Regions from separate parts of the Pantoea sp. LS15 genome, predicted to be linked through region 3. Evidence: predicted binding sites of a transcription regulator. Region 3 holds the regulator's gene; each other region holds the start of a gene.
What was found. The regulator PurR, encoded in region 3, represses purine synthesis genes. The targets are predictions, from matches to a motif close to CANGCAAACGTTTGCNTG.
Positions count from the first base shown of each region.

Region 1 (10,057 bases), on a different contig from region 3:
ATTGCGCTGGCATTGGTGTCTACCGCCTGTACCAGCAATAATACTAAACCGACAATCCCAAACACCAGGCCAATACCGTGGCTGATGCTGTTGGCTATTTCCTCAGCCAGCGAATATCCCTGTGCGATTAATGGTCTGCTCGCCATACAAAACTCCGGGAAAACAAAAGATGATTATTCATCGCATGACTATGCTAACTGAGAATGATTCCAGTGAACACCTGTTAGCTAAAATATTTTCACCATGAATTTTATTCATAAAAATCATATATATAAATAACTTATTCACCTAACATTTGTTCACATAAAAATTTAGTCATTATGAATCAATAGCATAAAATTGGATCCCGCCTTCTGGCTGCATGTTATGATGGACAGATGAGGTCCGAATGAGAGTTTTGCCATTGTGAGTATGTTCACCCACGCCGCCATTGCCAGTCTCAATAACCTGGAGATGATGGTCTACAACTATGTCATTAAAAATCGTGACAAAGTCATGTACATGACCATCCGTGAGCTGGCGGATGCGGCTGGTGTCTCAACCACTACGATCCTGCGCTTTTGCCGCAAGCTCAACTGCGAAGGTTATTCTGAATTTCGCGTACGCTTCAAACTCTATCTGGAGCAAAACGAGCCTCAGCAGGCAAACTTCGGTACCAGCGAAATTATCAGCTTCTTTAAAAGCGTGAATAATGAAGAGTTCGATGCGTTATTAGATAGCGCGGTAGATATTATTTTGTCTTCTGAGCGAATTATATTCGTCGGCGCGGGTACGTCAGGCTCTCTGGCAAAATATGGCGCACGATTCTTTTCAAATATTGGTAAATTCAGCAACCATATCGACGATCCTTATTTCCCGGTCACCAATGATATGGCGAAAAATGCGCTGGCCATTGTGCTTTCTGTCTCCGGTGAGACCGAGGAGATCCTGCGTTTCGCCAGCCAGTTCAGCCTGCATCACTGCAAGGTGCTCTCCATTACCAGCCACGAACACTCGCGCCTGGCAAAACTGGCAGACTTTAATCTCTCATGGCACGTCCCCCAGACGCGTATTGGGGGCGTTTATGATATCACCACGCAAATCCCCGTTATCTATATTCTGGAATCTCTCGGCCGCAAACTGGCGAAGAAATTGACAGAATAAAACACCCTGTTTTTTGGAAGTGACAAATCACATTTCACACAAATTGTTATATCGTGACATTTAATTTCGCTTTGCTAGACTCGAAATCAATAAGCCATATATTGAGAATAGTAATGATGAAAAAATTGACCTTACCAAAAGATTTTTTATGGGGTGGCGCAGTTGCCGCTCACCAGGTTGAAGGCGGCTGGAACAAAGGCGGTAAAGGGCCAAGTATCTGCGACGTATTGACCGGTGGCGCACACGGCGTTCCGCGTGAAATCACCCAGGAAGTGGTGCCGGGTAAATACTACCCAAACCATGAAGCGATTGATTTCCACGGCCACTACAAAGAAGACATCAAGCTGTTTGCGGAAATGGGCTTCAAGTGCTTCCGTACCTCTATCGCCTGGACGCGCATCTTCCCGAAAGGGGATGAGACGCAGCCAAACGAAGAAGGGCTGAAGTTCTACGACGACATGTTCGACGAGCTGCTCAAATACAACATCGAGCCGGTCATCACCCTCTCCCACTTCGAAATGCCGCTGCATCTGGTGCAAGAGTATGGCAGCTGGACTAACCGTAAAGTGGTCGATTTCTTTGTGCGCTTCGCGGAAGTGGTATTTGAGCGCTACAAAAACAAGGTCAAATACTGGATGACCTTTAACGAAATCAACAACCAGCGCAACTGGCGTGCGCCCCTGTTCGGCTACTGCTGCTCCGGGGTGGTCTATACCGAGCACGACAACCCGGAAGAAACCATGTATCAGGTGCTACACCACCAGTTCGTGGCCAGCGCTCTGGCGGTGAAAGCCGCCCGTCGTATTAATCCAGAGATGAAAGTCGGCTGCATGCTGGCGATGGTTGCACTCTATCCATTCTCCTGCAAACCAGAAGATGTGATGTTTGCTCAGGAGTCCATGCGCGAACGCTATGTCTTTACCGACGTCCAGCTGCGTGGTTACTACCCGTCTTATGTGTTGAACGAGTGGGAACGCCGTGGTTTCTCTATCAAAATGGAAGCGGGTGACGAACAGATCCTGCGTGAAGGAACCTGTGACTATTTAGGTTTCAGCTATTACATGACCAATGCCGTGAAAGCGGAAGGCGGCACCGGTGATGCCATTTCCGGCTTTGAGGGCAGCGTACCAAACCCACATGTGAAAGCATCTGACTGGGGCTGGCAGATTGATCCGGTTGGCCTGCGTTATTCCCTGTGCGAGTTGTACGAGCGTTATCAGAAACCGCTATTTATCGTAGAAAACGGTTTTGGTGCGTACGACAAAGTAGAAGAAGACGGCAGCATCAACGACGACTATCGCATCGACTATTTGCGTGCTCACGTGGAAGAAATGATGAAGGCAGTCACGCACGATGGCGTGGATTTGATGGGGTATACCCCTTGGGGCTGCATCGACTGCGTGTCATTCACCACCGGCCAGTACAGCAAGCGCTACGGCTTTATCTATGTGAACAAACACGACGACGGTACTGGCGACATGTCGCGTTCCCGTAAGAAAAGCTTCGAGTGGTATAAAGGCGTGATTGCCAGCAACGGCGAGGCGCTGTAATTTTTTCCGGGTGGCGCGACGCTACCCGGCATTTATTTCCCGCCAGCCAACTCGATAAAACTACCCGTGACGTACGACGCCTTTTCGCTCAGTAGCCAGACTATCGCCTGTGCTACCTCTTCCGGCTGGCCGCCGCGCTGCATCGGTAGCATCGACTTAACCCGGTCCACGCGCCCCGGTTCACCGCCCGATGCATGAATATCGGTATAGATCAGACCCGGACGCACGCAGTTGACGCGGATCCCCTGTCCGGCGACTTCCAGCGACAGCCCCGTTGTCAGTGAATCCACCGCCCCTTTGGACGCGGCGTAGTCAACATATTCTCCCGGCGCGCCCAGGCGCGATGCTGCGGAAGAGACATTCACTATCGCCCCACCCTTGCCGCCATGCTTGAAAGACATGCGTTTTACTGCCTCACGACAACAGAGAAAGTAACCCGTGACGTTGGTCGCCAGTACGCGATTAATACGTTCTGCGGAGAGATTTTCGATAGTAGATTGCTCAAACAGAATCCCTGCATTATTGACCAGCGCGGTAAGCGGCTCACCTTCACGATCGAGGCTGTCGAACATCGCCATCACCTGGGCTTCATCGCTGATATCTGCTCGTACGGCAAAGGCTTTACCCCCCGCATCCACAATCTGTCTGATGACGTCCGTCGCGGCTTTAATGTTGTGATGATAATTCACCGCCACAGTGTAGCCTTCGCGTGCCAGTTGCAGCGCGGTGGCTTTCCCGATACCGCGGCTGGCGCCTGTTACAAGTGCAATGCCCATACGCTTCTCCCAATAAAAAAGCCGGGTGGCGGCTTCGCCTTACCCGGCCTACGTTACTACACCAACGCGATTACTGGTATTCGCTCATCGGTACGCAAGAGCAGAACAGGTTACGGTCGCCGTAGACGTCATCAAGACGCTTCACGGTCGGCCAGTATTTGTTTGCCACACCTGCCGGGAAGACGGCCAGTTCGCGGGAATAACCGTGGTTCCACTCTGCCACCATCTCATGCTGGGTGTGCGGTGCGTTAACCAGCGGGTTATCTTCCAGTGTCCACTCGCCGTCCAGTACGCGATCGATCTCCATGCGGATCGCCAGCATCGCATCAATAAAGCGGTCCAGCTCGGCTTTGCTTTCGGACTCCGTTGGCTCCACCATCAGCGTACCCGCTACCGGGAACGACATGGTCGGGGCGTGGAATCCGTAGTCGATCAGACGCTTGGCGATATCCAGCTCGCTGATTCCGCTCTGCTCTTTCAGTGGACGAATATCCAGAATGCACTCGTGCGCCACGCGACCATCACGGCCGGTATAGAGCACCGGGAAAGCAGACTTCAGACGAGTCGCAATATAGTTAGCGTTCAGGATCGCCACCTGGCTTGCCTGCTTCAGCCCTTCAGCACCCATCATGCGGATGTACATCCAGCTGATTGGCAGAATAGAGGCGCTACCAAATGGCGCCGCAGAGACCGCGCCCTGACGGGTCAGCATCCCCTCGATTTGCACTACGCTGTGACCCGGAACAAACGGTGCCAGGTGCGCTTTTACGCCGATTGGCCCCATACCCGGGCCGCCACCGCCGTGCGGAATGCAGAAAGTTTTATGCAGATTCAGGTGCGACACATCCGCGCCGATAAAGCCCGGAGAGGTAATGCCGACCTGGGCGTTCATGTTCGCGCCATCGAGGTAAACCTGGCCGCCAAACTGATGCACCACTTCGCACACTTCACGGATTGTCTCTTCATACACACCGTGAGTAGACGGGTAGGTCACCATGATGCAGGAGAGCTTGTCGCCAGCCTGTTCGGCTTTTGCACGCAGGTCCGCGAGGTCAATGTTACCGTTCTTATCGCAAGCAACCACCACCACTTCCATGCCCGCCATCTGGGCAGAGGCCGGGTTGGTACCGTGTGCAGAGCTTGGGATCAGGCAGATATCACGATGCCCTTCGTTACGGCTTTCGTGATAATGACGAATCGCCAGCAGACCAGCATATTCACCCTGCGCACCGGAGTTTGGCTGCATACAGAGAGCATCATACCCCGTCAGTTTCACCAGCCAGTCAGAAAGCTGATTGATCATCAGGTGATAACCTTCCGCCTGCTCAGGTGGGCAGAACGGGTGCAGTTCAGAGAACTCAGGCCAGGTGATAGGGATCATCTCAGCTGCTGCGTTCAACTTCATGGTGCAAGAGCCCAGTGGGATCATAGCCTGATTCAGCGCCAGATCTTTACGCTCCAGAGAGTGCATATAGCGCATCATCTCAGTTTCGCTGTGATAGCGATTGAAGACCGGATGCGTCAGGATCGCATCATCGCGCAGCATGCTTTGCTGGATAGAACGGCTGTCGAGGGCAACCTCTTTGTCGAGCGTATCAATGTCCAGGCCGTGTGCATCACCCAGCAACACGTTAAACAGGTTCAGGATATCGTCGCGGGTGGTGCTTTCATCCAGCGTAATGCCGACCGCATTGTGAATGTCGCTGCGCAGGTTGATCTCCGCGGCATCCGCACGAGCCAGCACTGCCGCTTTGTCTGCCACTTCAACACACAGGGTGTCAAAGTAATGGGCATGACGCAGTTTGAGGCCTTTCTGTTGCAGACCGCAGGCCAGAATATCCGCCAGGCGGTGAATGCGGCTGGCAATACGTTTCAGGCCAACCGGACCGTGGAACACCGCATACAAGCTGGCAATGTTGGCCAGCAGAACCTGCGAGGTACAAATGTTGGAGTTCGCTTTCTCGCGGCGGATATGCTGCTCACGAGTCTGCATCGCCATGCGCAGCGCAGTGTTACCGGCAGCGTCTTTCGAGACCCCGATAATACGACCCGGCATGGAGCGTTTGAATTCATCTTTTGCAGCGAAGAACGCCGCATGTGGACCACCGTAGCCCATCGGCACGCCGAAGCGCTGTGCAGAGCCGAAGACAATATCCGCGCCCTGTTTGCCCGGCGCAGTCAGCAATACCAGTGCCATAAAATCAGCGGCGACGCTGACAACGACTTTGCGGGATTTCAGCTCGGCAATCAGTGCGCTGTAGTCGTGAACTTCACCGGTGGTGCCAACCTGTTGCAGCAGCACGCCAAAGACATCCTGGTGATCCAGCACTTTGTCTGCATCGTCGACAATCACGTCAAAACCGAAGGTTTCCGCACGGGTGCGAACAACGTCCAGGGTTTGCGGATGAACATCGGCGGCCACGAAGAAGCGGTTCGCATTTTTCAGCTTGCTTACGCGTTTGGCCATTGCCATGGCTTCTGCCGCGGCAGTCGCTTCATCCAGCAGAGACGCGGAAGCGATATCCAGGCCAGTCAGATCCAGCGTTACCTGCTGGAAATTCAGCAGCGCTTCAAGACGACCCTGGGACACTTCTGGCTGATAAGGGGTATAAGCGGTGTACCAGCCTGGATTTTCCAGCATATTGCGCAGGATAACCGGCGGTAACTGCACGTTGGTGTAGCCCATGCCAATGTAAGACTTGTAGCGCTTGTTCAGGCCGGCAATGGCCTTCAGCTCCACCAGTGCGGCGAATTCCGTCGTGGCTTCCCCTACCTGAGGCGGCGTGGCAAGCTGGATGTCTTTTGGCACAATCTGGCCGATCAGTGCGTTTAATGAATCCGCGCCAACTGTCTTCAGCATCTCCTGCTGTTGCTGAGCATCCGGCCCAATGTGACGTTCAATGAAAGCGCCACGGTTTTCAAGCTGGCTTAAAGTCTGTGTCATGAGCGATGGTTCCTGAAACGTGCAGTGAATTTAAGTTCCCTCTCCCTGTGGGAGAGGGTTAGGGTGAGGGGAAGATGAGCACCCTCACCCCTGCCCTCTCCCGAAGGGAGAGGGGGATTAACAATTACTCGTCTTCTAGCAGTGCTTCGTACGCGGTCGCATCCAGCAGTGCGGCAACTTCCGCTTCGTCGCTGGCTTTGATCTTAAAGATCCAGCCTTCGCCGTAAGGCTCGCTGTTGACCAGCTCCGGGGAGTCGCTCAGCGCGTCGTTCACCGCAACAATCTCACCGCTTACCGGTGCATAGATATCAGATGCTGCTTTTACGGACTCCGCCACGGCGCAGTCGTCGCCCGCGCTAACGGTCGTGCCCACTTCTGGCAGATCAACAAACACCATATCGCCCAGCAGCTCTTGCGCGTGCTCGGTGATCCCTACGGTGTAAGTGCCGTCCGCCTCTTTGCGCAGCCATTCGTGTTCTTTGCTGTATTTCAGTTCTGCTGGCACATTGCTCATTGAATTTCTCCTGATAAAAATGATTAGGCGACCGGCTTACCGGCGCGAACAAAAATCGGTTTGGTCACGTTGACCGGCATTTCACGGTTGCGGATTTGCACCACCGCCGTTTCGCCAATACCTGCCGGCACGCGTGCCAGTGCAATACTGTAGCCCAGCGTTGGGGAGAAGGTACCGCTGGTGATCACGCCTTCACGCGGATTGCCATCAGCATCGGTAAAACGCACCGGCAGTTCACCGCGCAGTACGCCTTTCTCGGTCATCACCAGACCCACCAGTTGTTCAGTACCCTTCTCACGCTGAATTTCCAGCGCTTCGCGGCCAATAAACTCACGGTCAGCAGGTTCCCATGCGATGGTCCAGCCCATATTGGCCGCCAGCGGAGAGACACCTTCATCCATCTCCTGACCGTAGAGGTTCATACCCGCTTCCAGACGCAACGTATCACGCGCGCCCAGACCCGCTGGCTTCACACCGGCTTCCACCAGCGCACGCCAGAAATCTGCGGCTTTCTCATTTGGCATCGCAATTTCGTAACCCGCTTCACCGGTATAGCCAGTGGTAGCGATAAACAGATCGCCTGCCTGCACGCCGAAGAACGGCTTCATGCCTTCAGTCGCTTTACGCTGCTCGTCGCTGAACAGAGAAGCGGCTTTCGCCTGCGCGTTCGGTCCCTGTACGGCAATCAGCGACAGATCATCACGAACGGTGATGTCGATGGCATAAGGTTCAGCGTGTTGGGTAATCCAGGAGAGGTCTTTTTCGCGGGTAGCGGAGTTAACAACGAGGCGGAAGAAATCTTCTGTGAAGTAATAGACGATGAGGTCGTCAATCACGCCGCCGGAGGCATTTAGCATGCCGGTATAGAGCGCTTTACCCGGTGTCTTGAGTTTGGCGACGTCGTTTGCCAGCAGATAACGCAAAAACTCCCGGGTGCGGCTACCGCGCAGATCGACAATCGTCATGTGGGACACGTCGAACATACCGGCATCAGTGCGCACCGCGTGGTGCTCATCAATCTGCGAGCCGTAGTGCAGCGGCATCATCCAGCCATGGAAGTCCACCATGCGGGCGCCGCATAACACGTGTTGTTCGTACAAAGGAGTCTGTTGAGCCATCTTGTCCTCGTTGAAAAATTCACCGTGAAACCCGGTATCGACCTCGTTTTCAGGGGCCGACGCAAACGTTCTCTTTTACCTGAACTTACCACCGAAACCGGCGATTAACCATAAGGTAAAATGGGTCATCACATTAGCTTATGACCAAAAAACGCAGAAAAGCCTACAGAGTTATTCACTGGAAAAATGCGATTAACTCCGCACAAAATTAACAATGATCTAACAGGATTTAGCACATGGTGATATTTCCTGCGGAAAAATGGGCCAAATTTCCGCAACATAAAATTAGCCAGATTAGATTATCTAATGCGAAAAATGAGGTGAAATTAGAATATTTCAAACGAGGAAATTTCCCCGGCACAGAGGCCGGGAAATAAAGTGTGATGGGGGTCTAAATTAGCGCAGCCAGTCCGGTAGGTCGTTAAGACCCATCGCCTGACGAAGAAGCTGAGGTTTAACACCGGGAAGCGTATCAGCGAGCTTGAGGCCGATGTCACGTAGCAATTTTTTCGCCGGATTGGCACCGGCAAACAACTCACGGAAGCCCTGCATGCCCGCCAGCATCATTGCCGCGCTATGCTTGCGGCTGCGCTCATAGCGACGCAGATACAGATGCTGACCAATGTCTTTCCCTTCGCGATGCAGACGACGCAGTTCTTCAACCAGTTCAGCCGCATCCATAAAGCCAAGGTTAACGCCCTGCCCGGCCAGCGGATGAATTGTGTGTGCCGCATCCCCCACCAGCGCCAGACGGTGCGCCGCAAACTGACGCGCGTAGCGTCCGGTTAATGGGAACACCAGACGCTCGCTCTCAAGCGTGCATAACCCAAGACGGTTATCAAACGCCATGCACAGTGCCTGGTTGAACGCTTCTGGCGTGGCCTCCTGCATCAGCTGTGCTTTTTCTGGCACCAGGGACCAGACAATCGAGCACAGATGCGGATCGCTTAACGGCAGGAAGGCCAGAATGCCGTCATTGTGGAAGATCTGACGCGCGACACCGCCGTGCGGCTCTTCAGTGCGGATCGTCGCAACCAGAGCATGATGGCGATAATCCCAGAACGTCAGCGGAATATCGGCTTTATTACGCAGCCAGGAGTTCGCACCATCAGCGCCAACAACCAGACGTGCAGTCAACATGTCGCCGCTTTGCAGGGTAATAAACGCCTCGTTTTCACCCCACGCGACCTGCTGGATCTGCGCAGGCGCAATCAATGTCACGTCGCTGCACTGCTGTGCTTTCTGCCACAGCGCGTGATGGATCACCGCGTTTTCAACGATGTGACCCAGATGACTATAGCCCATACTTTCGTCATCAAAAGCGATATGACCAAAGCTGTCTTTATCCCATACTTCCATGCCGTGATAGCAGCTGGCGCGCTGCGCCACGATATCTGACCAGACACCAAGGCGCGTCAGCAGCTTTTCGCTGGCCGCATTAATTGCCGAGACGCGGAGTTCCGGCGGCGCATCCTGTGCGACACGCTGGGGCTGCTTTTGCTCCAGCACGGCCACGCGCAGGCCGCTGCCCTGTAAGCCACAGGCCAATGCCAGTCCTACCATTCCGCCGCCAACGATGGCGACATCAACATTTTGCACGGTGATAACTCCTTAACGCGCGACCCAACCAAGGGTCCGCTGCGCCAGCACGTCACGTGCCGGAATGAATAATTCCATCGCCATCAGCCCGAGGTTACGGCCTGCAACCAGCGGCGCCCAGTGATTGGCAAAAAGATGAACCAGGCCATCAGTGACACCAATCGTCGCCTCTTTATCCGCCTGACGTCGCTTCTGGTAATGGCTTAGCACTGAGTATGCACCGCAATCTTTTTGCTCACCCCACGCTTGCGAAAGGGTTTCTGCAAGGCTCATGACATCACGTAACCCGAGGTTAAAGCCCTGACCCGCAATCGGATGCAGCGTCTGCGCGGCATTACCCACTAGCACAACACGATGGGAGATGGATTGAGATGCTGTCGTCAGCGACAACGGATATACCGTCCGCTTGCCTG
Region 1 is NZ_JAAVXA010000018.1:32,450-42,506, reverse strand. It holds gene trhA (PAQR family membrane homeostasis protein TrhA) at 1-146, opposite strand, end outside; gene HED65_RS20325 (MurR/RpiR family transcriptional regulator) at 412-1,143, shown strand; gene bglA (6-phospho-beta-glucosidase BglA) at 1,260-2,693, shown strand; gene HED65_RS20315 (SDR family oxidoreductase) at 2,726-3,469, opposite strand; gene gcvP (aminomethyl-transferring glycine dehydrogenase) at 3,540-6,413, opposite strand; gene gcvH (glycine cleavage system protein GcvH) at 6,538-6,927, opposite strand; gene gcvT (glycine cleavage system aminomethyltransferase GcvT) at 6,951-8,045, opposite strand; gene ubiI (FAD-dependent 2-octaprenylphenol hydroxylase) at 8,442-9,644, opposite strand; gene ubiH (2-octaprenyl-6-methoxyphenyl hydroxylase) at 9,657-10,057, opposite strand, start outside.
Region 1: the regulator PurR is predicted to act here: its motif matches at 8,104-8,121, upstream of gcvT (glycine cleavage system aminomethyltransferase GcvT).

Region 2 (10,057 bases), on a different contig from region 3:
ATTTCAGCATTGATGGCGACAGCTTCCCCACCTAACACTTTCTCTTTTGGTTTGTCCCAGATCTTGCCGTTTACCAGCACGCGCTGGTCAAGGATCCATTCTTTTATGCGTGAACGCGAATAATCAGGGAACAATTCGGCCAAAGCCTGATCTAAGCGTTGACCGAGCTGATTTTCGGAGACTGTTGCGGTGAGTTCTACTCGTTGTGCCATAAACTGCTTCTTCGTTTAACGTTGGGTTTTACGGCTTTGCCGTTTAATATAGTGTGCTATTGTAGCTGGTCTTAATCGGGAGCAGGAACAGAGTTTCTCCCGGACAAACATTTGAGGAAAGTCAAAACGTCATGACGCGCATGAAATATCTGGTGGCAGCGGCCACGTTGAGCCTGGCTTTGGTGGGCTGCTCCGGTTCAAATGAACAGGTCCCTGACAATCCGCCGAATGAAATCTATGCGACTGCACAACAAAAGTTGCAGGACGGTAACTGGAAACAGGCGATAACGCAACTGGAAGCGTTGGATAATCGCTATCCATTTGGTCCGTATTCGCAGCAGGTACAGTTAGATCTCATCTACGCATACTACAAAAATGCCGATCTGCCGCTGGCTCAGGCAACCATCGATCGTTTCATGCGTCTGAACCCGACTCATCCTAACATCGACTATGTGATGTACATGCGCGGCCTCACCAACATGGCGCTGGACGACAGTGCTCTGCAGGGCTTCTTCGGCGTGGATCGTTCCGACCGTGACCCACAGCATGCACGTGATGCCTTCAATGACTTCTCCAAACTGGTGCGCGGCTATCCGAACAGTCAGTACGTGACTGACGCGACCAAACGTCTGGTGTTCCTGAAAGATCGTCTGGCAAAGTATGAATACTCCGTGGCGGAATACTATACCCGTCGTGGCGCATGGGTTGCCGTGGTTAACCGCGTAGAAGGTATGTTGCGTGATTATCCGGATACTCAGGCAACGCGTGATGGTCTGAAGCTGATGGAAAATGCTTACCGTCAGATGCAGATGACCGCTCAGGCTGACAAAGTAGCGAAAATCATCGCAGCAAACAGCAGCAATACCTGATATTGCCTCAATGTAGAACGGCAGCCCGAAGGCTGCCGTTTTTTTATTCATTCTGGATATAAGCTGAAGCGGTTTAGCCTCAACACATCCTATCAACTATGACCGTAATTTTTGCCTTCCACAAGGTAAATATCACCTCTTCCTGCCCTGCCTCACAAAAAAGATTCCCTGACAAAAACCGACAAAATAACGTGATCTAAATCACACATTTTGACATTAGGTCGGGTATGCTGGAATCACCAAGACGGAAAGACAAGAGGTAAAATTTATGACAATGAACATTACCAGTAAACAAATGGAAATTACTCCGGCAATTCGCCAGCACGTCGCAGACCGTCTCGCCAAACTGGATAAATGGCAAACTCATTTGATTAATCCACATATCATTCTGTCCAAGGAGCCGCAGGGTTTCATCGCTGACGCAACTATCAATACTCCAAACGGCCATCTGGTCGCCAGCGCAAAACATGAAGATATGTACACCGCAATTAACGATTTGATCAACAAGCTGGAACGGCAGCTCAATAAAGTGCAACACAAAGGTGAAGCCCGTCGCGCCACAACATCGGTGAAAGACGCCAGCTTCGCGGAAGAAGTTGAAGAAGAGTAATCCTTTAAATTGAGTGTACCGCCAACGCGCCTTCGGGCGCGTTTTTTATTGACAGGGTGAAAACAGTACGGGTACTTTAACGGTATCAAGCACAGGATGATTTCATGAAACTAACGCCGTTTTTCTTCGCATTCTTTTTTACCTTCCCCTGAATGGGAGGCGTTTCGTCGTGTGATAAAGAATGCGAAGACGAACAACAAGGCCTCCCACCCCGGGAGGCCTTTTTTATTGATAACGATAAAACGAGACAGGCAACACTATGACACCGGAAAACCCGTTACTGGATCTACGCGTTAAAATCAGCGCGCTGGATGAGAAATTACTGGCACTGCTGGCAGAACGCCGCTTACTCGCTGTCGAAGTGGGCAAAGCTAAACTGGATTCCCATCGTCCGGTGCGTGATATCGACCGCGAGCGTGACCTGCTGGAGCGCCTGATTCAGCTCGGCAAAGCGCATCACCTGGATGCGCATTACATCACCCGCTTGTTCCAGCTCATCATCGAAGACTCGGTTCTGACCCAACAAGCGCTGTTGCAGCAGCATCTGAATAAAACCAATCCGCACTCTGCCCGTGTCGCGTTTCTGGGTCCGAAAGGTTCGTATTCACACCTGGCGGCACGTCAGTATGCAGCCCGCCATTTCGAAGAGTTTATTGAAAGTGGATGCGCGAAGTTTGCCGATATTTTCAATCAGGTTGAAACCGGCCAGGCTGATTACGCCGTGGTCCCGATTGAAAATACCAGCTCCGGTGCCATCAATGATGTCTACGACCTGCTGCAACACACCAGTCTGTCGCTGGTTGGTGAGCTGACCATTCCAATTGATCATTGTGTCCTGGTCTCTGGCTCCACTGACCTCAGCAAAATCGAAACGGTGTACAGCCATCCGCAGCCGTTCCAGCAATGTAGCCAGTTCCTGAACCGCTATCCGAACTGGAAAATTGAGTACACTGAAAGCACCTCTGCGGCGATGGAAAAAGTGGCGCAGGCAAATTCCCCAACCGTTGCCGCACTGGGTAGCGAGGCCGGTGGTGCGCTGTATGGCCTTCAGGTACTGGAACGAAACCTGGCAAACCAGACGCAAAATATCACCCGCTTCGTGGTGCTTGCCCGCAAGGCTATTAACGTCTCTGACCAGGTACCCGCGAAAACCACGCTGCTGATGGCCACCGGCCAACAGGCCGGTGCGCTGGTTGAAGCACTGCTGGTACTGCGTAACCACAACCTGATCATGACGAAACTGGAATCACGCCCGATTCATGGAAATCCGTGGGAAGAGATGTTTTATCTTGATATCCAGGCCAACCTGGAATCTTCCTCAATGCAAAAAGCCCTGCGTGAACTGGGCGAAATCACCCGTTCAATGAAAGTGCTGGGCTGTTACCCGAGTGAAAACGTCGTTCCGGTCGACCCGACCTAACGTTCGATAAAGCGGCTTTTCTTCATCCCTGCCACACTGACGGGCAGGGTGAAGATGGCTCCGGAGAGTGGGTACTTCGCCACCTCCTCCACATCCATGTTTTCCCGCGTAGTGGTAATAAACAGCGTTTTCATATCATCACCACCAAAACAGACCATTGTCGGGCACCGTACCGGCATTCGATACACTTCCAGTTGCTCTCCTTGCGGTGAAAAACGCGCGATACGCCAGCCATCAAACAGTGCGCTCCAGTAACAACCTTCCACATCCATCGCTGCACCGTCCGGTATCCCTTCGCCTTCCTTAAACCGATGAAATACCTCACGCCTGCCGGGTTCCCCCTGGTCATCAAGCGGCGTACGATAGATAACGCCGTTTGGCGTGTCAGAGGTATACATCCATTGTTTATCCGGACTAAACGCTAAACCGTTGTGCCCGTGAATATCGCACTGGATCACTTTCGGTGTCAGGTCGTTGTCGATACGCATCAACAGTGCGCCGTTGTAATCACCCGGCCCCCAGAACGTCCCCGCATAGAACCGCCCATGATGATCGGTTCCCCCATCATTAAAGCGCGCCAGTTGCGGGTTAGACGGGTTATCACACACTTTACGCTGGAGTAGCCCGTGTTTATCGGCAAGCCAGATACCATTGCGCATGGCGACGATAAACCCGCCACGCTCACGCAGAGCGAAACAGCCCACCTCTTCATGGAATGAAAGCACGGTGTGTTCCGCCGTCGGCAGATGATATCGGTGGATCTCCCCTTCCAGAATATCAGCCCAGTAGAGCGCGGTCTCTTCTGCACTCCACGTTGGGCACTCAGGCAGATGCCCGGTGTAATTCAACAGCAGCTGCGGTTCGGCCATGACAGTTCCCCAAAATGAAAAAAGCCAGCAATGCTGGCTTTCAGTATATACATCATCGCATTACTGGCGACTGTCATTTGCCTGACGCAACAATGTACGGCTCTCACTCTGGAAACGCTGCGCATAATCGCCAAACCAATGCTCGACTTTGCGGAAGCTGTCGATAAATGCCTGCTTGTCTCCGTGCTCCAGCAGCGTAATGGCTTCGCCGAAACGCTGATAATAGCGCTTAATCAGTGCCAGGTTGTTCTCAGACGACATAATAATGTCAGCGTAAAGCTGGGGATCCTGCGCAAAGAGACGCCCGACCATCGCCAGTTCCAGACGATAGATCGGTGAAGAGAGCGCCAGTAGCTGTTCAAGCTGCACATTCTCTTCCGCCAGATGCAGCCCATAAGCAAAGGTCGCAAAGTGGCGAAGCGCCTGAATAAACGCCATGTTCTGATCATGCTCAACCGCGCTGATGCGGTGCAACCGTGCGCCCCATACCTGAATCTGTTCAAGGAACCATTGATAGGCTTCCGGCTGACGACCATCACAGTAAACAACTACCTGCTTCGCCAGGCTACCGCTGTCCGGGCCAAACATGGGGTGCAGACCCAGCACCGGGCCGGTATGCACCGCCAGCATCGCCTGAAGCGGACCATTTTTAACAGATGCCAGATCAACCAGGATGCAATCTTTCGGTAATGGAGGAAGCTTCCCGATGATCTGCTCCGTCACATGGATCGGTACGCTGACGATCACCATTCCGGCATCTTTCATGAGTTCAGGAGCTTTTGCCCAATCCTCTTTTTCCAGAATGCGCACTTGGTAGCCAGAAAGCGCCAGCATTTTTTCAAACAGACGTCCCATCTGGCCGGCACCACCAACAATGACCACCGGACGCAGAGACGGACAAAGGGTTTTGAAGCCCTTGTCATTTTCACTCGAATAAGATTCCCGCATCACACGACGCAAGACATCTTCAATCAAATCCGGAGAGACACCCAGCGCCTGAGCCTCTTTGCGACGAGAGGCCAACATTGAGGCTTCACGCTCCGGCACATAAATCGGCAGGCCGTATTTGCTTTTAACCTCACCGACTTCAGCAACCAACGCCATGCGGCGCGCCAGCAGGTCCAGCAGCGCCTTATCCACTTCATCTATTTGATCGCGTAATGCGGTCAATTCAGCAACCATACCTAACCTCTTAAGCCAGACGCGTCGCCAGCTGGCCGTTTAAATCTTTATGGATCTCACGCAGCAGCGCATCGGTGGTCTCCCAGCTGATGCAGGCATCCGTCACGGATACACCATGCTTCATTGCGCTACGCGGTTGTTCAGATGATTGATTGCCTTCATGAATATTGCTCTCAATCATCAGACCTATAATAGAACGGTTGCCATCTTTGATCTGCGCGACCACCGATTCTGCAACCGCAGGCTGACGACGGTAATCTTTGTTCGAATTACCATGACTGCAATCTACCATCAGTGCAGGACGCAGTCCCGCCTGCTCCATCTCTTTTTCACACTGCGCCACATCCGCCGGGCTGTAATTCGGTGCTTTCCCCCCGCGCAGGATCACATGACCATCCGGATTGCCTTGCGTTTGCAGAAGGCAAACCTGTCCTGCCTGGTTAATACCGACAAAACGGTGCGGCATTGCGGCGGCGCGCATGGCGTTGATCGCGGTAGCCAGGCTGCCATCAGTACCATTTTTAAAACCAACTGGCATTGACAGGCCAGACGCCATCTCGCGGTGAGTTTGTGATTCCGTGGTGCGCGCACCAATTGCGGACCAGCTGAACAGATCGCCGAGGTATTGCGGGCTATTCGGATCCAGCGCTTCCGTCGCCAGCGGCAGCCCCATGCTGACCAGTTCCACCAGCAGGCGACGCGCAATCTTCAGCCCGGCTTCCACATCAAACGAGCCATCCATGTGCGGATCGTTAATCAACCCTTTCCAGCCAACGGTAGTACGTGGCTTTTCAAAATAGACGCGCATCACCAGATAGAGGCTATCGCTGACCTCCTCCGCTAATGCTTTAAATCGACGAGCGTACTCAATGGCGGTTTCGGGATCGTGAATGGAGCAAGGACCACATACCACCAGCAGGCGCGGATCGCGGCCAGCGATGATGTCAGAAATGGTCTGGCGAGAATGCTCAATCTGAGCCTCCTGCGCAACGCTCAGCGGGAACTCCGCTTTCAGTTGATCCGGCGTAATTAAAACCTGTTCGTCAGTGATATGTACGTTGTTCAGCGCGTCTTTTTGCATGATGGCGATCCTGTAAAACTCGTTTGCGATAGTTGTTTTCCTCAAAGAGGTGAAACCACCATACCATAAAAAGTAAACATTTCAATCCAAAATACGTACACTTTAATTTACACAAGCCAATTTATTGCAAAAATCATGGCATAAAAACGTAAACTTTAAATTACACAGCAACTTTCTTTAGCCAGGCTATGCTGAAGAAAAAAGGAGAATGGCTATGCGTTCAATTGCTCTCGCGCTGTTGTCGCTGTTTTTATCGGGCTGCCAGATCAATCCTTACACCTTCCAGCCCGACTGGACCAGTCCATCCTGGTTTGATGCAGGTAAAGAAGACGCCATGAACGGCCTGCCGGTTAAAGATAACCAGACCCTGGCCGATAGTTTTAACGACCCACACGTTGATCGTAGTGAATATCTTCGTGGCTATGCCGATGGTCAGAAGAAAGTCTGTGAAGAGGGGTTTATTCACGCCTGGGGATTAGCAGGCAAATCTTTTCCAGCCAGTTGCGATACTGCCGAAAACGCAGCAAAACTGCATGAGTCATGGCAAAAAGGGATGGATGAAAGTATGCGTTCCAGCAGACTAAATTAAGTCTGTTTTTATCCATCGGAAAATAAACAACAGTAGGATTTAGCTTAGGTCGGCCTCAGGTTATTTCTGACATAATGACGGCTTTGATAAACAATGGTATTCTGCCCGCAACTCTCAAGGACATCTATTTCCGGAGCGATGTGGCGGATTCTGGTGAGAAATTCATTCTTGATCTCTTTTTTCCGACTCACTCTGGCACTAATGCTGTTCCTTATGGTGGGCCCAGCGACGGCAGGCGCGCTTACGGAAACGGATAAATCGGTACGCTCGATTGTCTCAGGTATTGTGAGCTATACGCGATGGCCATCACTATCCGGGCAGCCTAAACTCTGCGTTTATGCCTCTTCTCACTACACTCGTGCACTCAGCGACGAAGAGGGGCAAATCAGCGGGTTACCTTATACTCCTGTCATTGTACGTAACGATCAGGAAGCCCTGGCCGAAACGTGCGATGCTATTTATTTCGGGTCTGAATCGCCTGCAAAACAACTTGAATTAATAAGTCAATATCAGGGCAGAGCATTGCTATTAATCTCAGAGCAAAATCCGGAATGTGCTATTGGCAGTGCCTTTTGCCTGATAATCGATCACGGTCAGGTACGATTTTCTGTCAATCTTGATGCGTTGGCTCGAAGTGGCGTGAGAGTCAATCCGGATGTATTAATGCTTGCACGGAATAAGCAGCATGGATAAAGATTTCACATCAACGCCACGCCCAACGTTTAAAAGAACATTGAGGCGAATCAACATGATAAGCGTCATCATAACGATGACGTTAATATGGCTTTTGCTCTGCTTTGCATCCGTCGTGACATTAAAGCAATACGCACAAAAAAATCTCGAATTAACCGGCGCAACGATGAGCCATAGCCTTGAAGCCTCCCTGGTTTTCAACGATTCACTGGCAGCCAACGAAACACTTGCCACTCTGGGTAAACAGGGGCAGTTTGCCGTGGCAGAAGTCGTCAACGCGCATAAAAAGCGGTTTGCATACTGGTCATGGAACCCGGAAGATAACAACGACACGCTGGGTGCGTTGGTCAGCCGCTGGCTTTTCCCCGAACCGATTTCACAGCCCATCATGCATAATGGTGTGATGATCGGCGAAATTCGCCTTACCGCACGTGACAACCTCATTAGCCATTTCATCTGGATGTCATTTGCCGTTCTCACCGGCTGCATTCTTTTTGCTACCGTCGTCGCACTCACCATTACACGATCATTGCATCATGGTATGGTAACGGCCCTGCAAAACATTACCGACGTCGTTCATGACGTACGGACGAATCGCAACTTCTCTCGCCGGGTAAGAGATGGTCGTATCGAAGAATTTCACCAGTTTGGTGAAGACTTCAACAGCCTTCTGGATGAGATGGAGGAATGGCAACTGAAGCTGCAGGCGAAAAACGCCCAGTTGCTGCGCACCGCCATGCACGATCCATTGACCGGTCTTGCCAATCGGGCGGCTTTTCGTAACAGCATCGCGGCATTAATGAACGACATCTCCGCGAAAACAAACTCTGCTCTGCTGTTCCTCGATGGCGATAATTTCAAATTTATTAATGACACCTGGGGGCATGCTGCAGGCGATTGCGTGCTAATTGAAGTCGCTAGCAGGATGGTTGAATTTGGCGATAAACGTTATCAATCATACCGCCTCGGCGGTGACGAATTCGCCATGGTGCTATACGGCGTGCATTCTGAACTCGAGGTCCAACACATTTCTGCTGCACTATCGCAGCAGTTTATCCGTCCGTTTGATCTGCATAATGGGCACACTGCATCAATGTCACTCAGCATTGGTTATGCTCTGGCGTGGGAAAATACCTCAGTAGAGGCATTACTGGAGCATGCCGACCGCAATATGTATCTGGTGAAAAACCAGCGTTCGAAAACAATATCCTAAAAGGAATATGATATGTTAAAGCGATACTTCGCGCCGTTGTTACTGGCATCACTCGTCCTGGCTGGCTGTCAGACTCCGCCAAAAGGGAAATTCACTCCAGAGCAAATAGCGGCAATGAAGTCATACGGCTTTAACGAATTAAATGGCGACTGGTCTCTGGGGCTGTCGGACAAAATCCTGTTTGATAAAAATGACGCCACACTGCGCCCGGAAAGTGAAACCCAGATCCAGACGATGGCTTCACGTCTGGCAGCGACCGGCTTAAACCATGCCCGCATGGATGGTCACACAGATAACTATGGCGAGGAGGGCTATAACGAGGCGCTTTCATTAAAACGCGCGAACGTCGTAGCAGACGCGTGGGCAAAAGGGGCAAATATCCCGCGCAGTAATCTCACCACGCAGGGATTAGGTAAAAAATATCCGGTTGCGAGCAACAGTACCCCGCAAGGGCGTGCTGAAAACCGTCGGGTGGCAGTCGTTATCAGCACACCATAAGGTTATTTAGCGGATGATTCGGCGAGCGACACGCCAGTTGCCGCTCGCCAGCGCAGCCAGTCAACCAGAACAAACAGAGCCAGACTTACGCCCATTACTGGCAAAGCCAGCCCGAGCAGTACACTGATTATCGCCGTGACGACCTTTCCCCATCCCGAGAGCGCCAGCCAACTCTGACAAAGCGTCTGGACCGGATTTGCCGCAGATTGCGCCGGACGACGCATCCACCACATCCAGTATCCCCAGATGATTAGCACACACAACGCCAGGCCAAACGCCACAAGCAGCAACTGATTAACCAGACCGAATAAGATCCCCATATGGAAATCTACCCCCCAGCGGGTGAGCTTCGCCATCAACGGGAAATCCTCGAAGCGGGTTCTGTCCAGAATCTGCATCGTATTGGGGTCAACTGCTACGACGTCGACCTGCGTCGGCCAGCTACGATCGATTTCCGTCACAGTCCAGGCTTGATTCGCTGTTTTCGCCGGGCGGATCTCCAGCTTGTTGGCCTCAATTCCTGCATTACGTGCAGCGCTTAGCACACCATCAAAATGGGTGAGATCCATCGCCATCTCATGCATCATCATTCCGCTGTGATGACCACGGTGTTCGGCGTGTTCATCCACGATCTCCTGCTGACCGGAAAGCGTCGTGTTCACCTGCGGGGTTAGCCAGTTCATCTCAGCACGCAGCTTATCAACGTTTCCCCCCGCCCATTGAGACCAGGTCAGGCCTGTCACTGAGAACAACAGCATTCCCCCCAGCAACGTCCAGCCTAACGTCACATGCACGCGACACCGATTCTGGAAACGATTGTT
Region 2 is NZ_JAAVXA010000006.1:243,609-253,665, reverse strand. It holds gene rluD (23S rRNA pseudouridine(1911/1915/1917) synthase RluD) at 1-212, opposite strand, end outside; gene bamD (outer membrane protein assembly factor BamD) at 344-1,081, shown strand; gene raiA (ribosome-associated translation inhibitor RaiA) at 1,350-1,691, shown strand; Phe leader region at 1,795-1,920, shown strand; gene pheL (pheA operon leader peptide PheL) at 1,796-1,843, shown strand; gene pheA (bifunctional chorismate mutase/prephenate dehydratase) at 1,951-3,111, shown strand; gene HED65_RS11870 (SMP-30/gluconolactonase/LRE family protein) at 3,108-3,980, opposite strand; gene tyrA (bifunctional chorismate mutase/prephenate dehydrogenase) at 4,041-5,162, opposite strand; gene aroF (3-deoxy-7-phosphoheptulonate synthase AroF) at 5,173-6,243, opposite strand; gene HED65_RS11855 (DUF2799 domain-containing protein) at 6,458-6,832, shown strand; gene yfiR (regulatory sequestration protein YfiR) at 6,971-7,525, shown strand; gene dgcN (diguanylate cyclase DgcN/YfiN) at 7,518-8,738, shown strand; gene HED65_RS11840 (OmpA family protein) at 8,751-9,236, shown strand; gene HED65_RS11835 (PepSY-associated TM helix domain-containing protein) at 9,239-10,057, opposite strand, start outside.
Region 2: the regulator PurR is predicted to act here: its motif matches at 1,235-1,252, upstream of raiA (ribosome-associated translation inhibitor RaiA).

Region 3 (10,057 bases):
CGCAGAAGGGTTCGCCCTTCTGCGTTTTTTGCTTATTCAGCAGCGCAGGCTGTTTCTGGCTGCTTACGACCGGACATCATCACTAACAGCAGACCGAGCGCGGCAATAATCGCCCCCATAACCGGCACAAAACTGTATCCCAGCCCTCCAGAAATAACCGCGCCACCGGCGGCTGCACCGAGCGCATTACCGAGATTGAACGCGCCAATATTCACTGAAGACGAAAGACCCGGTGCCTCATGGGCGACACGCATCACGCGCATCTGTAGCGGTGGAACCACAGCAAAGGTGGCTGCTCCCCAGACGACCATCGCAATGGCTGCTCCGAACTCATTACGTGCCAGCCACGGAATAGCAATCATGATGACAATCAGCAGGGTTAAGAAGCCCTTCAACGTCCCGCTTACGGAACGGTCGGCAAATTTCCCACCCAGATAGTTACCAATCGAGAAGCCCACGCCAATCAGCACCAGCATCGCAGTGATAAAGATCGGTGTCGCGTGAGTGATGTCGTGAAGCACGGGAGAAATGTAGGTATAGAGGGTAAACATCGCCCCTGCCCCCAACACGGTAGTCAGCAGCGCCGAGAGCACCTGCGGGCGTACCAGCACAGATAACTCTTTACGCACGTCAGGACGTTCCCCCGCACTGCCTTTCGGCAGGGAGAAGAACAGTGCCACCATCGCGATCACACCCAGCCCGGCAGTCGCCAGGAAGGACATACGCCAGCCAATCACTTCCCCCAGCCACGTCGCGGCAGGTACGCCGCCAATGTTGGCAATGGTTAGCCCCATAAACATGGTGGCCACGGCACTCGCCTGCTTGTGTTTTGGCACCACGCTTGCTGCAACAACCGACCCCAATCCAAAGAACGCGCCGTGGTTAAGGCTGGTCAGAATGCGTGACAACATCAGGGTGGTGTAGTCCGGCGAAATGGCGGAAAGCACATTGCCCAGAGTGAAAATCGCCATCAGGAAAATCAGCGCATTGCGGCGCGCGCGGTGCGAAAGCAGAAGCGTCATCAGCGGTGCCCCAACCATCACGCCAATAGCGTAGGCGCTGATTAACATCCCTGCGGCAGGGATCGAGACATCCACGCCTCTGGCAATAACTGGCAGTAAACCCATTGGGGAGAATTCAGTGGTGCCAATCCCAAAAGCGCCAATCGCCAGGGCCAGCAGGGGAAAATTGATTTTCATACGTCAACTCCGGATGCCGTGTCATGTGGTGACACAGAACAAAGAAGCGGAAAGCATGACATCAATCACAAAAAATGAGAAGTTAACAAAATAGCAAAAGATTTTTGCCAGAGAAGTAACAATCCGGGGAATCGGGAGGGAGAAGACTCTCCCTCCGCGTAAATCAGTGCAGTGCGGCCGTCAGACCCGCTGCGACAATCAAAGCCAGCACAATAACGGTGGTGAACAGCGAAAACTTCAGATCGGAACTCATCAATTTTTCTCCTTTTAATCCCCCCACGAAAAGTGAGCTTGCTCATTTTTGCACAATTTACGTCAAAAATCTTCCTGGATTTAAACGGATAACCACTTTACCTCTTCCCCTTTTCATCAAGATAGGACAAAATTCCACGCTAAATTTATTAGCGTACCGGCCATTGACCCCCTCCTGACGTCCTGTGTCGTTTTCCCGGCGTGTCGCAATTCAAAATTGCGTGATAAGGGTGAGAGAAGGCAAACGTTTACCTTCAAGTTTTTCAGGAGTTTAGGATATGGTCTGGAGTGACATTTAATGGCAACAATTAAAGATGTAGCAAAACGCGCAAACGTTTCCACTACAACCGTATCACATGTAATTAACAAGACCCGTTTTGTGGCGGAAGAGACGCGCAATGCCGTCTGGGCAGCCATCAAAGAGCTGCACTATTCGCCAAGTGCGGTTGCGCGAAGCCTCAAGGTTAATCACACCAAGTCTATTGGTTTGCTGGCGACCAGCAGTGAAGCGGCCTATTTTGCCGAGATTATTGAGGCAGTAGAAAAAAACTGCTTCCAGAAAGGCTATACCCTGATTCTGGGCAACGCGTGGAACAGCATTGAAAAACAGCGAGCTTACCTGTCGATGATGGCTCAAAAGCGTGTTGATGGTCTGCTGGTGATGTGTTCCGAGTATCCGGAATCTGTGCTGTCGATGCTGGAAGAGTATCGCCATATCCCAATGGTGGTGATGGACTGGGGTGAAGCCCGCGCGGACTTCACCGATTCCGTGATCGATAACGCCTTTGAAGGCGGTTATATGGCGGGTCGTTACCTGATTGAACGCGGTCACCGCGAGATCGGCGTGATCCCGGGTCCACTGGAGCGCAACACCGGTGCAGGTCGTCTGGCTGGGTTTATGAAAGCGATGGAAGAAGCGTTGATCACCGTGCCGGAAAACTGGATCGTGCAGGGCGACTTTGAACCGGAGTCGGGCTACCGCGCTATGCAGCAGATCGTCTCCCAGCAGCACCGTCCGACCGCCGTTTTCTGCGGGGGCGACATCATGGCAATGGGTGCCCTCTGTGCGGCCGATGAGCTGGGTCTGCGTGTACCGCAGGATATTTCTGTGATCGGGTATGACAACGTGCGTAATGCGCGCTTCTTTACGCCGGCATTAACGACCATCCACCAGCCGAAAGATTCACTGGGTGAAACCGCCTTCAATATGCTGATGGACAGGATCGTCAACAAACGTGAAGAGTCGCAGTCCATTGAAGTTCACCCGCGTCTTATTGAACGCCGCTCTGTTGCCGATGGTCCGTTCCGCGACTATCGCCGGTAATCTCTTAACGGGGCCAGTTAACCTGGCTCCCGTAACCACTCCCGGTTTAGCGTTTCGCTGTCTCCCAGATAATCCAGTAACCAGGCCATCGCAGGTGAGACATCATTTTGCTGCCAGGTGAGGCAGCAGGCCGCATCCGGGAATGGGTTCTCCAGTGTCAGTTCAACCCATTCTCCGGCATCAATTCGCGGCCGCGCAAAATGAACGGGTACCATCGCGACACACAAACCAGCACTGAGACACGTCGCCGACGATTCCCAGTCGGGGGCAACCACCCGCCGCTGGTTGTCCAGAAGCCAGGTGATACGCTTGGGTAATGAACGGGACGTATCCTCCAGTACCAGCGACGGCCAGTTGCGTAGCGTATCGTCGCTCAATGGTCCTTCCAGAGTCGCCAGCGGATGATCACTTGCCACCACGCATTTCCAGCTCAGCATTCCCATATCACGAAAAGCGTACCGACCCCCGACAGGGATCGCCTGCGTGGCACCAATGGCCATCTCCGCCCTTCCGTCCGCCAGAGCATCCCAGACACCGTTGAACACCTCCTGTGACACCCGCAATTCGACGTCAGAAAAATGACGATAGAAATCGACAATCATTTGCCGGGTACGCTCGGGTTTGACGATATTATCCACCGCGATGGAAAGATGCCCCCGCCAGCCGTTAGCGATCTGTTGACACTGTTCGCGGGTGATCTGCATTTTTTTGATAACAGAACGCCCTTCTTTCAAAAACCACGCGCCAGCGGGCGTTAATTCCACATCCCTATGTCGCCGTTCAAACAGCGGAACCGCCAGCCACTCCTCCAGCTGACGCACCGTGTAGCTGATAGCTGAAGGGACGCGGTGTAACTCCTGCGCCGCTCCACTGAAGCTGCCGTTACGCGCGACAGCATCGACTACTTCAAGAGAATAATCTGACCACATTTTCTGCCTGCAAAAAATTTGAATGCAACCACCAAATATTAGCGTTTCACAAGCCGCTTTGCACTCCCTACACTCAGCGCCAATGTATACCTGCCTCCTCAGGAGAATAAAACAATGCAACCCAGGAATGGTTTTTTAGTCTGGCTCGGCGGCTTAAGCGTGCTGGGCTTTTTGGCCACTGATATGTACCTGCCGGCTTTCGCCGCTATGCAGGAAGATTTGCAAACCCCAGCCGCGGCCATCAGCGCCAGCCTGAGTTTGTTCCTCGCCGGTTTCGCCTTCGCGCAGCTACTTTGGGGGCCGCTATCAGATCGTTTTGGCCGTAAACCGGTTCTGTTACTGGGCCTGGGCATTTTTGCCGCCAGCTGCCTGGGTATGTTATGGGTACGCGATGCGACCTGGTTGCTGGTGCTGCGCTTTGTGCAGGCCGTCGGCGTCTGTGCGGCAGCGGTGACCTGGCAGGCCCTTGTTACTGACTACTACCCAGCCAACCGCACCAACCGGATTTTCGCCACCATTATGCCGCTGGTAGGGCTTTCACCTGCCCTCGCCCCGCTCCTGGGCAGCTGGATCCTGGTGCATTTCGAGTGGCAGGCTATCTTTGCCACGTTGTTTGCCATCACACTGGTACTCATGCTGCCGGCATTCGCGCTCAAACCTGCGCATAAAAAAGAAGCGCATGCGGATGCAAAGCCCATTACCTTTACCTCGTTGCTGAGTGCCAAAGCGTATCGCGGTAATGTCCTGATTTATGCCGCCTGCTCGGCGAGCTTCTTCGCATGGCTGACCGGTTCGCCATTTATTCTGCACGATATGGGGTACAGCCCGGCGGCGATTGGCCTGAGCTACGTTCCGCAAACCATCGCATTCCTGGTGGGCGGGTACGGCTGTCGTGCGGCACTGCAGAAATGGGAAGGTCAGCAGATGCTGCCGTGGCTGCTGGTGCTGTATGCATTGAGCGTTATCGGGACATGGGCTGTTGGTTTTATCCCGGGCACCGGTCTGGTAGAAATTTTAATGCCATTCTGCGTGATGGCCGTCGTTAACGGGGCAATCTACCCTATCGTTGTGGCGCAAGCATTACGTCCGTTCCCACAGGCGACGGGTCGCGCGGCTGCGCTGCAGAACACCCTGCAGTTGGGTCTGTGCTTCCTGGCAAGTCTGGTGGTCTCTGCGCTGATTGCCACACCGCTCCTGACCACCACCACCGTGATGCTGGTGACTGTTGTGCTGGCCTTTGTGGGCTACCGTATGCAGGCTGCCGCACAGCGTGAGCTGAGTGACAGCACCCCGGTTGAAACGTCGCATGCGTAATCGCGCCGGAAATTATGTTAACTTCCAGTGATTAGGTTGCTAAGAATTTTTTATTGAATCACCAAATTTTGAGGCCTATACTAAATTTGGTTCGATTAAATACGATAAATATTAAGTGTTAACGGGAGCCGGAGTGCTCCCGTTTTACCATGGAAGGCATTTCGGCAAGGGTTATCTCCCTTCCTCTGTTCTACGTCGGATATTAGCCTCGCGGTATTTACCGTGAGATTTCTCACAAACCAAAAAAAGCGTCTACGCTGTTTGAAGGTTCTGATCACATCAGGGTGATGGAGAAGCTATGAGTTCATCGTGTATAGAAGAAGTCAGCGTTCCGGACGATAACTGGTCCCGGATCGTCAGTGAACTGTTGGGTCGAGCAGGCATCACTATCAATGGATCGTCACCAGCTGATCCCCAGGTTAAACATCCCGACTTTTTTAAACGCGTGTTGCGGGAGGGATCGTTAGGTCTGGGAGAAAGCTATATGGATGGCTGGTGGGAGTGCGAACGGCTGGATATCTTCTTCTCCAGCGTGTTGCGCGCCGGTCTGGAAAATCAACTCCCCCGCAATCTGAAGGACACACTGCGCGTCGCCTCAGCCCGGCTGTTTAATCTGCAAAGTAAAAAACGCGCATGGATCGTCGGCAAAGAGCATTACGATCTCGGCAACGACCTGTTCAACCGTATGCTTGACCCCTTCATGCAATATTCCTGCGCTTACTGGAAAGAGGCTTCGACACTGGAAGAGGCTCAACAGGCTAAGCTGCATCTGATTAGCGAGAAACTGAAGTTAGAACCCGGAATGCGCGTTCTGGATATCGGCTGCGGCTGGGGTGGGCTGGCCTGGTTTATGGCGAAGCACTACGGCGTCAGCGTGGTGGGTGTCACTATTTCCGCTGAGCAGCAAAAGATGGCGCGGGAACGCTGCCAGGATCTTGATGTGGATATCCGGCTACAGGATTACCGTGATCTGAACGAACAGTTTGACCGTATCGTTTCCGTGGGCATGTTCGAGCACGTGGGGCCGAAAAACTACGACACCTACTTTGACGTGGTGGATCGTAATTTGAAACCTGACGGCATCTTCCTGCTGCACACCATCGGCTCTAAGCGGACCGATAACAACGTTGACCCGTGGATCAACAAATACATCTTTCCGAATGGCTGTTTACCGTCCGTTCGCCAGATTGCCAACGCCAGTGAACCCCATTTCGTGATGGAAGACTGGCATAACTTCGGTGCGGATTACGACACCACGTTGATGGCATGGCATGCTCGTTTTCAGGAAGCCTGGCCTGAGATTGCGGACAACTATTCTGAACGATTCAAGCGGATGTTTAGCTATTATCTGAATGCCTGCGCGGGGGCGTTTCGCGCGCGGGATATTCAGCTCTGGCAGGTGGTATTCAGCCGGGGCATTGAACACGGTTTGCGTGTCGCCCGCTAAAAAAATAACCCCGGTTACCCGGGGTTATTTTTTATTCTTCTTCTGCTGTTTTAATTATTGCGGCTTCTTTTGCCGCAAGCACACGCTCAACGGTATCCACCACCGCCTGAGTTTGCGGATCGATTTCGATATTTACGCGATGCCCCAGTTTTTTCGCCCCCAGCGTGGTGCGCTGCAACGTTTCAGGAATTAAATGCACACAAAAACGCGTAGGTGTCACTTCCCCGACAGTCAGACTAATCCCATCAATACCAATAAACCCTTTGTACAGGATGTATTTCATTAATGAAGGATCCTGCATTTTAAACCAGATTTGACGGTTATTTTCCGAGGTCACAATTTTCGCCACTTCGGCAGTGGTCATGATGTGCCCCGACATCAGATGCCCGCCAATCTCATCGCTGAACTTCGCTGCCCGTTCTACGTTGACGGTATCCCCAACCGCCAACTCACCCAGATTGGTGATACGCAGCGTCTCTTTCATTAAATCAAAGCTGATCTGGTTGCCGTTAATTTCGGTAACTGTCAGGCAGCAGCCGTTGTGGGCAATCGAGGCACCGGTTTCGATGCCATCAAGCATATATTCCGGCAGCTCAACAACATGAGTTCGGAAATTAGGTTTTTCATCAATGGACACCACTTTGGCGGTACCCTGCACAATACCAGTAAACATGCTTACAACTCCTGTTTTTTCCGGACGGTGGTGACACCGTTTAATCCCATCACAATAACAGTTGGAAAAACAGGTTGCCAGCGGAGCGCATTTTCTGGCGATTTTTTCACTAGATAAATAGCTAAAGCCCGCTACAATAGCTGGCACCCCCCTGCATTTTCTTCTTGCTGCCAGTTACGGCGGCTTTTTTAGTCTCTCAAATAACAACAAAATAAAGGTGTTCACGTGCAGAAGTACATGAATGAAGCGCGCCAGTTATTGGCACTGGCTATACCAGTGATCATCGCGCAAGTGGCCCAGACCGCAATGGGATTTGTGGATACGGTAATGGCGGGCGGCTACAGCGCCACCGATATGGCGGCTGTTGCTATCGGCACGTCAATCTGGCTACCGGCTATCCTGTTCGGCCACGGTCTGCTGCTCGCGCTCACGCCTGTTATCGCTCAACTCAATGGTTCCGGGCGACGTGATCGCATTGCCCACCAGGTCCGCCAGGGTTTCTGGCTGGCTGGGTTTGTCTCTGTGCTGATCATGCTGGTGCTCTGGAACGCGGGTCATATCATTCGCGCCATGCATAACATTGACCCGGCACTGGCTGACAAGGCAGTGGGTTATCTGCGCGCCCTTCTCTGGGGCACCCCAGGCTACCTCTTTTTCCAGGTGGCGCGTAACCAGTGTGAAGGTCTGGCGAAAACCAAGCCCGGGATGGTGATGGGCTTTATTGGTTTGCTGGTCAATATTCCGGTTAACTATGTCTTTATTTACGGTCATTTCGGAATGCCAGAACTGGGTGGCGTCGGCTGTGGTGTCGCGACGGCAGCCGTTTACTGGGTGATGTTCTTCTCAATGATCGCCTTTGTAAAACGCGCCCGTTCCATGCGCGATATTCGCAACGAGAACAGATTTAGTACACCTGACTGGAGCATTATGACGCGTCTGGTACAGCTAGGTTTGCCGATTGCCCTCGCGCTGTTCTTTGAGGTGACGCTTTTCGCCGTGGTCGCCCTGCTGGTCTCCCCGCTGGGCATTGTGAACGTGGCCGGGCACCAGATTGCGCTGAACTTTAGCTCGCTAATGTTCGTCCTGCCTTTGTCGCTGGCGGCGTCAGTGACTATCCGTGTCGGCTTCCGTCTGGGGCAAGGTTCGACGCTAGACGCACAAACAGCCGCGCGAACCGGGCTGGGTGTCGGTGTTTGCATGGCCGTCTGTACAGCGCTCTTTACCATCACGCTACGCGAGCAAATTGCCCTGCTCTACAATGACAACCCCGAAGTCGTGGCCCTGGCGTCGCATCTGATGCTGCTGGCTGCGGTATACCAGATATCTGATTCCATTCAGGTCATTGGCAGCGGTGTGTTGCGTGGATATAAAGACACGCGTTCCATCTTCTTTATCACCTTCATCGCCTACTGGGTGTTGGGTCTGCCGTGTGGTTACATTCTGGCCCTGACCGATCTGGTGGTTGACCGCATGGGGCCGGCCGGATTCTGGATGGGCTTTATCATCGGTCTGACCTCTGCGGCAATTATGATGATGATGCGCATGCGCTTCCTGCAACGTCAGCCATCAACGGTCATTTTGCAACGCGCTGCGCGTTAAATACGCAGTAGCCGCCAGCTGGCGGCTACTTTCTCTTCACTTTGCGCGGTAATACAGCAATCGCGTGAAATCAGAGAGAAAAATGCATTTTCCCTCTTGCCTCATTGGTGCTGTGCCGCTAATATTCGTCCCCGTTGTCACCGACAACACGTTGCGTTCATAGCTCAGTTGGTTAGAGCACCACCTTGACATGGTGGGGGTCGTTGGTTCGAGTCCAATTGAACGCACCATTCTGCGTCCGTAGCTCAGTTGGTTAGAGCACCACCTTGACATGGTGGGGGTCGGTGGTTCGAGTCCACTCGGACGCACCATTTCAGTCCTGAAATGGTGCAAATCCTCTTCTGCTTTCCTGAACTTTCCTAATTCCGCATTTTCATCACTGTTCTCCTGCTACGCTTTTCTCATGGAAAAAAAGAGGAAAACCGTCGATGAAGAAAATCGCCATTATCGGTTCCGGCCCAACAGGGATTTATACCTTTTACGCGCTTCTTAAAAACCCTCACCCGCTTTCGGTTTCGGTCTTTGAACAAGCTGATGAAGCGGGTGTTGGCATGCCCTACAACGACGACGATAACACTCGTCTGATGCTGGCGAACATCGCAAGCATTGAAATTCCTCCGCTATTTATGACCTATCACGACTGGCTTAAGGGCCAGAGCGAAGCCTATCTGGCACGCTTTAAGGTGGATAAATCCCGTTTGCATGACCGGCAATTTCTGCCCCGGATCCTGCTGGGCGAGTATTTCCGTGACAGCTTTCTTTCAATCGTAAAAGAGGCTAAAGATCGCGGATTTCAGGTTGATATCCATGAATCCGCCCAGGTCACCGACATCGTACCCACAAATGACGGTGTCACACTTTCAGTCAACGACAACACTTTCTCTGAACGCTTCGACCTTGCGGTTATCGCCACCGGTCACGTCTGGCCAGAGGACGACGAAGCCTCTCGCACGTACTTCCCAAGCCCGTGGTCCGGTTTGATAGGCGCCAAAATTCCGCCCTGCCACGTCGGTATCATGGGAACATCATTAAGCGGTCTGGACGCGGTCATGGCGGTGGTAATGCAGCACGGCACGTTTCGCGACGACAAATTCATCCTGGATACAAGCAGCGACGCGTTAAAGATTGTCCTGATGTCCCGAACAGGCATTCTGCCTGAAGCCGATTTTTACTGCCCTATCCCATACGAACCATTGTCAGTTTTGACTGAGCCCGCGGTTGAGCGCGAAATTGCCAAAGGTCCGGATGCCCTGCTTGATCGCATTTTTACCCTGATGGTGAAAGAGCTTGAACTTGCTGACCCGGCGTGGTGTGAGAAAG
Region 3 is NZ_JAAVXA010000012.1:77,744-87,800, reverse strand. It holds gene HED65_RS16955 (MFS transporter) at 33-1,199, opposite strand; gene cydH (cytochrome bd-I oxidase subunit CydH) at 1,363-1,452, opposite strand; gene purR (HTH-type transcriptional repressor PurR) at 1,750-2,775, shown strand; gene punR (DNA-binding transcriptional activator PunR) at 2,793-3,704, opposite strand; gene punC (purine nucleoside transporter PunC) at 3,819-5,018, shown strand; gene cfa (cyclopropane fatty acyl phospholipid synthase) at 5,317-6,465, shown strand; gene HED65_RS16925 (riboflavin synthase subunit alpha) at 6,497-7,138, opposite strand; gene mdtK (MdtK family multidrug efflux MATE transporter) at 7,364-8,737, shown strand; tRNA gene HED65_RS16915 (tRNA-Val) at 8,891-8,967, shown strand; tRNA gene HED65_RS16910 (tRNA-Val) at 8,972-9,048, shown strand; gene HED65_RS16905 (FAD-NAD(P)-binding protein) at 9,166-10,057, shown strand, end outside.